Anaeromyxobacter diazotrophicus: one gene and its partner. The protein of the gene in region 1 interacts with the protein of each later gene in a pairwise test. Links are inferred from orthologs where the notes say so. Each region holds a gene or a part of one and is shown in the gene's direction. Other genes may lie near its edges. The genes, in order: odhB and lpdA.

The links.
Region 2: the proteins of odhB (region 1) and lpdA interact in binary tests that used the Escherichia coli proteins (3 or more experiments, as listed by UniProt). The link is inferred for Anaeromyxobacter diazotrophicus from one-to-one orthologs.

What each region holds. Positions count from the first base shown.
Region 1 is NZ_BJTG01000010.1:80,425-83,722, reverse strand. What follows is about bases 221-3,215. They hold odhB (2-oxoglutarate dehydrogenase complex dihydrolipoyllysine-residue succinyltransferase), read left to right. Parts: upstream 221-1,072; coding sequence 1,073-2,359; downstream 2,360-3,215. Other genes in these bases: HWY08_RS19070 (ATP-dependent RNA helicase), read right to left, coding at 3,183-3,215; HWY08_RS19075 (DUF72 domain-containing protein), read right to left, coding at 2,367-3,146; HWY08_RS19085 (2-oxoglutarate dehydrogenase E1 component), read left to right, coding at 221-1,054. In the rest of the region: more of HWY08_RS19085, read left to right, coding at 1-220; more of HWY08_RS19070, read right to left, coding at 3,216-3,298. UniProt on the Escherichia coli protein: E2 component of the 2-oxoglutarate dehydrogenase (OGDH) complex which catalyzes the second step in the conversion of 2-oxoglutarate to succinyl-CoA and CO(2).
Region 2 is NZ_BJTG01000004.1:399,755-403,028, forward strand. The notes cover bases 261-3,231. They hold lpdA (dihydrolipoyl dehydrogenase), read left to right. Parts: upstream 261-1,008; coding sequence 1,009-2,454; downstream 2,455-3,231. Other genes in these bases: HWY08_RS10455 (hypothetical protein), read left to right, coding at 261-910; lipB (lipoyl(octanoyl) transferase LipB), read left to right, coding at 2,451-3,231. In the rest of the region: more of HWY08_RS10455, read left to right, coding at 1-260; more of lipB, read left to right, coding at 3,232-3,274. UniProt on the Escherichia coli protein: Lipoamide dehydrogenase is a component of the glycine cleavage system as well as of the alpha-ketoacid dehydrogenase complexes.

The sequences.
Region 1 (3,298 bases):
CTGGGGCATGGGCGAGGCGCTCGCCTACGGGACGCTCGCCTGGGAGGGGGCGCGGGTGCGTCTCTCCGGCCAGGACGTGCGGCGCGGGACGTTCAGCCACCGCCACGCGGTGCTGTTCGATCAGCAGACCGGGCGGCCCTACGCGCCGCTGTCGAACCTGCGCGAGGGCCAGGGGGTGGTGGAGCTGCGCGACAGCCCGCTCAGCGAGGCGGGCGTGCTCGGGTTCGAGTACGGCTACAGCCTCGAGATGCCCGACGGCCTCACCATCTGGGAGGCGCAGTTCGGCGACTTCGTGAACGCGGCCCAGGTCATCATCGACCAGTTCCTCTCGTCGTCCGAGGCGAAGTGGAACCGGCTCTCGGGGCTGGTGCTGCTCCTGCCGCACGGGATGGAGGGGCAGGGGCCGGAGCACTCCTCGGCGCGGCTGGAGCGCTTCCTCGAGCTGTCGGTGGACGACAACTGGCAGGTGATGAACCTCACCACCCCCGCCCAGATCTTCCACGCGCTGCGGCGGCAGGTGCTCGCCGACTGGCGCAAGCCGCTCGTGGTGATGTCGCCGAAGAGCCTGCTGCGCCACCCCGAGGCCGTCTCGTCGCTCGCCGACTTCACGCAGGGGGGGCTGCGCTACTTCATCGCCGACGAGCTGGGCGACCCGTCCGAGGTGACGCGGGTCGTGCTCTGCTCGGGCAAGATCGCGTACGAGCTCCGGGCGGCGCGGGCGGCGGCCGAGGCGCGCCAGGTGGCGATCGTGCGGCTGGAGCAGCTCTACCCGCTCAACACGTCCGACCTGCTCGCGCAGCTCGGGCGCTACGGCGGGCTGCGCGAGGTGGTCTGGGTGCAGGAGGAGCCGCGCAACATGGGGGCGTGGGAGTTCGTGAACCTGCACCTGTCGCCGCTCCTGCGCGGGGCGGCGGAGCTGTCGTGCCTCTCCAGGCCGCCCTCGGCCAGCCCGGCGGCCGGCTCCGCCACCCGCCACAAGCTGGAGCAGGCGGCGCTGGTGCAGCAGGCCGTCGGCGCGCCGGTCGAGCCGGTCGCCGCGCAGGCTTCCCGTTGACGAAAGGTGGATGAACCGATGTCGATCGAGCTGCGCGTCCCCGCGCTGGGCGAGTCCATCACCCAGGCGACGGTGGGGACCTGGCTGAAGAAGGAAGGCGACGCGGTCCAGGTGGACGAGCCGGTGGTGGAGGTAGAGAGCGAGAAGGCCACCGTGGCGCTCCCCGCGCCCGCCGCCGGCGTGCTGCGGCGGATCGTGAAGGCGAGCGGCGCGAACGTGGCGGTGGGCGAGGTCATCGGCGAGCTGGAGGAGGGGGCGGCCGCGATCGCGGCGCCGCCGAGGCCGGGCGCCCCGCAGCCCGCGGTCCGGGCGGTGCCCGCGCCCGCGACACCGGCCTCGGCCTCGACCGCGGCCCCGGCCGCGAATTCGACCGCGACCTCGACGGCGACCGCCGCGGCGGCAGCGGCGACCTCGGGACGCGGCGGCGACGGCGCACACGGGCGCGTCCGCGCCCCGCCGTCGGTGCGCCGGCTCATGGCCGAGCGCGGGCTCGCCGCGGCGGACGTGGCGGGCGGCGCGGTCGTGCGCCGCGCCGACCTGGATCGCGCGCTGGAGGCGCGCCCCGCGCCCGCGCCCGGGGCCGGTCGCGACGGCGCGAGCGCCGCGCGCGAGCGGGTGGTGCCCATGACCCCGCTCCGGCGCACGGTGGCGCGGCGGCTCCTCGAGGCGCAGCAGGGCGCCGCCATCCTGACGACCTTCAACGAGGTCGACATGTCGCGGGTCCTCGCCCTGCGCGAGAAGCACGGCGCCGCGTTCCTGGAGGCCCACGGCGTGAAGCTCGGCTTCATGTCGTTCTTCGTGAAGGCGTCGGTCGAGGCGCTGCGCGCCTGGCCCGGCGTGAACGGCGAGGTCCGCGGGCAGGACATCGTCTACAAGGACCACTACGACATCGGCGTGGCGGTCGGCGGGGGCAAGGGGCTCGTCGTCCCGGTGCTGCGCGACGCCGACCAGCTCTCCTTCGCCCAGATCGAGCAGGCCATCGGCGAGCTCGGCAAGAAGGCGAGGGAGAACCGCATCACCATGCAGGACCTGGAGGGCGGCACGTTCACCATCTCGAACGGCGGCGTCTACGGCTCCTTGCTCTCGACCCCCATCCTCAACCCGCCGCAGTCGGGCATCCTCGGCCTGCACAAGATCGAGAAGCGCGCGGTGGTCGGGCCGGGCGACGCGGTGGTCGTGCGGCCCATGATGTACGTCGCCCTCAGCTACGACCACCGGCTCGTCGACGGCCGCGAGGCGGTCTCCTTCCTGGTGCGGGTGAAGGAGTGCATCGAGGACCCGGAGCGGCTGCTGTTCGAGCTCTGACGCCGGCTCACCTCGGCGGCGCCCTGGAGTCGAGCGGTGCCGCGCGTTGCGCCCGCGGCTCCCGGACCTCCCGCGGCAGCATCGCCAGGAGGTCGCGCGCGTCCTGGATCGCGTGGCCGCCGAGGTCGTTGTTGAAGTAGACGAAGGCGTCGCCGCGCGCCGCAGAGCGGGCGAGGTCGCGGGCCACCGGGGCGAGCGCCTCGGCGCCGTAGCGCCCCCGGTACCGGCCGGTGGTGCCGTGGAACCGGAGGTAGCGGAAGCCGCCGGTGAGGCGGGGCGGGGGCCGCGGCACGAGGTCGTGCTCGCAGAACGCGGCGCCGTGGCGGTCGAGGACCTCGCAGATCGCCTCGTCGTACCAGCGCGCGTCGCGGAACTCGACCGCGTGGCGGAGGCCGCGGGGGAGGGCGGCGAGGAAGGCGTCGAGGCGCGCCGCGTCCGCGCTCCAGCGCGGGGGGAGCTGCCACAGGACCACCGCCAGCTTCGGGCCGAGCCGCGACACGGGCTCGAAGTACCTCGCGACGCCGGGCCTCGGGTCGAGGAGGCGCTTCATGTGCGTGAGGTAGCGGCTGCCCTTGGCCGCGAAGACGAAGTCGTCCGGCGTCTCGGCGCGCCAGCGCGCGACCGCCTCGGGCCGCGGCAGCCGGTAGAAGGTGGCGTTGAGCTCCACCGTGGGGAACTCGGCGGCGTAGCGCGCGAGCCAGCGCCGCGGCGGGAGGTCCCGCGGGTAGAGGACGCCGCGCCAGTGCTGGTAGACGAACCCGCTCGTCCCGACGAGCACGCGGCCCATGGGGCGAAGGTAAGCACGCGGGGAGCGGGGCCTCGCTCACCGCCTGCGCGGCTGCGGGGGCTCGGCGCGCAGCGGGTCCTCGGGCCAGGCGTGGCGCGGGTAGCGGCGCATGAGCTCGCGGCGGAGCGCAGGGTAGTGGCGCGACCAGAAGC
Region 2 (3,274 bases), on another replicon or contig:
CGGGCCGGCCGCGTGCAGCCTGGCGGCCTCCGTGCTCGGCGTCGCGCCGGACGGCACCGCCTTCCTCCTCGCCGCCACCGCCTGCTCGGCCACCGTGCCGGGCCTCGGGACGGGCGCGCTCATGCCGTCGGGCACGCTCCTCGCGCTCGCCCCCGGCGGCGGCGCCGGCGCGGCGGTGCCGGTCGCGGGCGGTCCGGCGCGCGGGGGCGCGACGGACGCGCAGGGCCGGCTGGCCGTGCTCACCGGGGCGGCCGCGGGGGTCGCGGTGCTGGCGGCGGACGGCGTCCCCGCCTGGCAGGTGGCCGTGCCCGGCGCCCTCGCCCTGGCCGCGCTGCCCGGCGGCGGCGTCGTGGTGGGAGCGGCGCCGGCGGGCGCCTCTCCCGCGCTGGTCGCCCTCGACGCGGCCGGCGCCGAGCGGTGGCGCCGGGAGCTGCCGGCCGGCTTCGACCTGCGCCACCTCGCGGCGCTGACCGACGGCGCGGCGGCGGCGACCGGCGTCCTCTCCGGCGCCGCGACGTTCGGCGCCGGGCAGGGCGGCGCCGCGGGCGAGCGGCGGCAGGTGGTGCTGGCGGTGGAGCCCGACGGCACCCCGCGCACGCTGGCCGAGCTCGCCGACGCGAGCGCGAACGACCCGGTGGTGCAGGTCGCCGCGCTGCCGCACGGCCGGGCCGTGCTCTTCGGCTTCCCCGGCTGCGACCGCCTGCGCGGGCTCACCCCGCAGCTCGAGCCGGTGTGGGCGCGGACGCTCGACGCGGGCTGCGGCGCGGCGGCGCTCGGGGCGGCGCTCACCCCCGCCGGGCAGCTCGTGGTGGTGGGCGCCTTCCGCGGGCAGGCCGACTTCGGCGGGGGGCACGGGGCGGCGGCGCAGGGCGCGCTGCAGGACGGGTTCGTGCTCGGCCTCGCGCCCTGACGGCCGGGCGGGGTGGCCGCGCGGTTTCCCTTCCCGGGCCGGCCGCGGCCGTTATATTCGGCGCGACCCTGATCTCTCTCTCCCGGAGGGGAGCGCACATGGCGACGAAGACCTACGACGCGGTCGTGATCGGCTCGGGCCCCGGCGGCTACGTGGCCGCGATCCGCCTCGGCCAGCTGGGCAAGAAGACCGCGCTCGTCGAGAAGGAGGCGCTGGGCGGCGTCTGTATCAACTGGGGGTGCATCCCGTCCAAGGCGCTCATCGCCGCCGCCAACCTGGTCGAGGACCTGCGCGGGGCGGCGGAGCGGGGGATCACCTCCGAGCCGAAGCTCGACATCGCGAAGCTGCGCGAGTTCAAGGACGGGGTCGTCAAGAAGATGGTCGGCGGTATCCAGGTCCTCGAGAAGGGGAACAAGGTCGACGTCATCCAGGGCACCGCCACCTTCGTCGGGCCGAACGCGGTGGAGGTGGACGGCGGCGGCGAGAAGACGCGCCTCGAGGCGGCGGCGTTCATCGTCGCGACCGGCGCCCGCCCGGTGCAGATCCCGGGCTTCGAGTTCGACGGCAAGGACGTCTGGAGCGCCAAGGAGGCGGTGGATCTCCCCGAGGTCCCGAAGCGCCTGGTGGTCATCGGCGGCGGCATCATCGGCCTCGAGCTCGGGACCGTGTACGCGAAGCTGGGCTCGAAGGTCACCGTGGTGGAGGCCTTGCCGACCATCCTCACCGGCGTCGACCCGGAGGCGGTGCGGCTCGTCCAGAAGAGCCTGAAGCAGCGCGAGGTCGCCATCCACGTGAACGCCAAGGCGAAGGGGCTCGAGCGCAAGGGCGGTGAGCTCGTGGTGAAGGTCGAGGTGGACGGGAAGGAGCAGGCGATCCCGTGCGACAAGGTGCTGGTCGCGGTCGGCTTCCGGCCCAACAGCGAGGGGATCGGCCTCGACAAGGCGGGCGTGAAGGTGGGCCCGAAGGGCTTCGTCGAGGTGAACGACCGCATGCAGACGAGCGCGCCGTCCGTCTACTGCATCGGAGACCTGTGCGGCCCTCCGCTGCTCGCCCACAAGGCGTCGAAGGAGGGTGAGATCGCGGCCGAGGTCATCGCCGGGCACAAGTCGGTGCGCGACTGGGTGTCGATGCCGGCGGCGATCTTCACCGATCCCGAGGTCGCGACGGTCGGGCTCTCGGAGGAGCAGGCCAAGGCGCAAGGGTACGACCCCATCGTCGGAAAGTTCTTCTTCAGCGCGCTCGGGCGCGCCGTGGCCATCGCGCACACCGACGGCTTCGTGAAGGTGGTGGGCGATCGCGAGTCGAAGCTCCTGCTCGGCGCCACCATCGTCGGCCCGGAGGCGTCGGACCTCATCGCCGAGGCCGCGCTGGCGCTGGAGATGGGCGCCTACCTCGAGGACGTGGGGCTCACCGTCCACGCCCACCCGACCTTGCCGGAGGCCTTCATGGAGGCGTGCAAGGGCGCGCTCGGCGAGGCCATCCACCGGGTCAACGCGCCGGAGCGGCCGCGGAAGGAGCGCTCCGGGGCGGCGGCGCAGGCGTGAGGACCCTCGCCGTCCACAAGCTCGGCCGCGTCGAGTACGAGGACGGGCTGCGGCTCATGGCGCTCGCCGGCGAGGCGGTCCGCGCCGGCCAGCCGGCCGCGACCGACCACCTCTTCCTGGTCGAGCACCCGCCCGTCCTCACCCTGGGCCGCAGCGCCGAGCAGAAGAACGTCCTCGCCTCGCCGGCGTGGCTCGAGCAGCAGGGGTTCGAGCTGCACCCGACCGACCGCGGCGGCGACGTCACCTACCACGGACCGGGCCAGGTGGTGGCCTACCCGGTGGTCGACCTCTCCGACCGCCCCGACGTGCGCAAGTACGTCGGCGCGCTCGAGGAGGCGATGATCCGCACCTGCGCCGACCACGGGATCGCGGCGGGGCGGCACGAGGAGCACCGCGGCGCCTGGGTGGGCCGGAAGAAGATCGGCGCCGTCGGCGTGCACCTCGCCCGCTGGATCACCTCGCACGGGCTCGCCTTCAACGTCGCGCCGGACCTGATGCACTTCCAGGTGATCGTCCCCTGCGGCATCTCCGATCCGCGGCTCGGGGTGACGAGCCTCGCCGCGGAGCTCGCGGGGCAGGGCCGCGCGGCGCCGCCGCTCGCCGAGGTGGAGGAGCAGCTCGCCGCGCACCTCGCGGTGCTCCTCGGCCGCCGCCGCGAGGACCGGGCGCCGGATCTGCGCACCGCGTCGGTGGTCCCGCTGGGCGCGGACGGCCGGGTGCTGCTCCTGCGCCGGTCCGAGGCGCGCGGCGGCTTCTGGCAGCCCGTCACCGGCCGGCTCGAGCCCGGCGAGTCGCCGGAGGCCGCGGCCAGGCGCGAGCT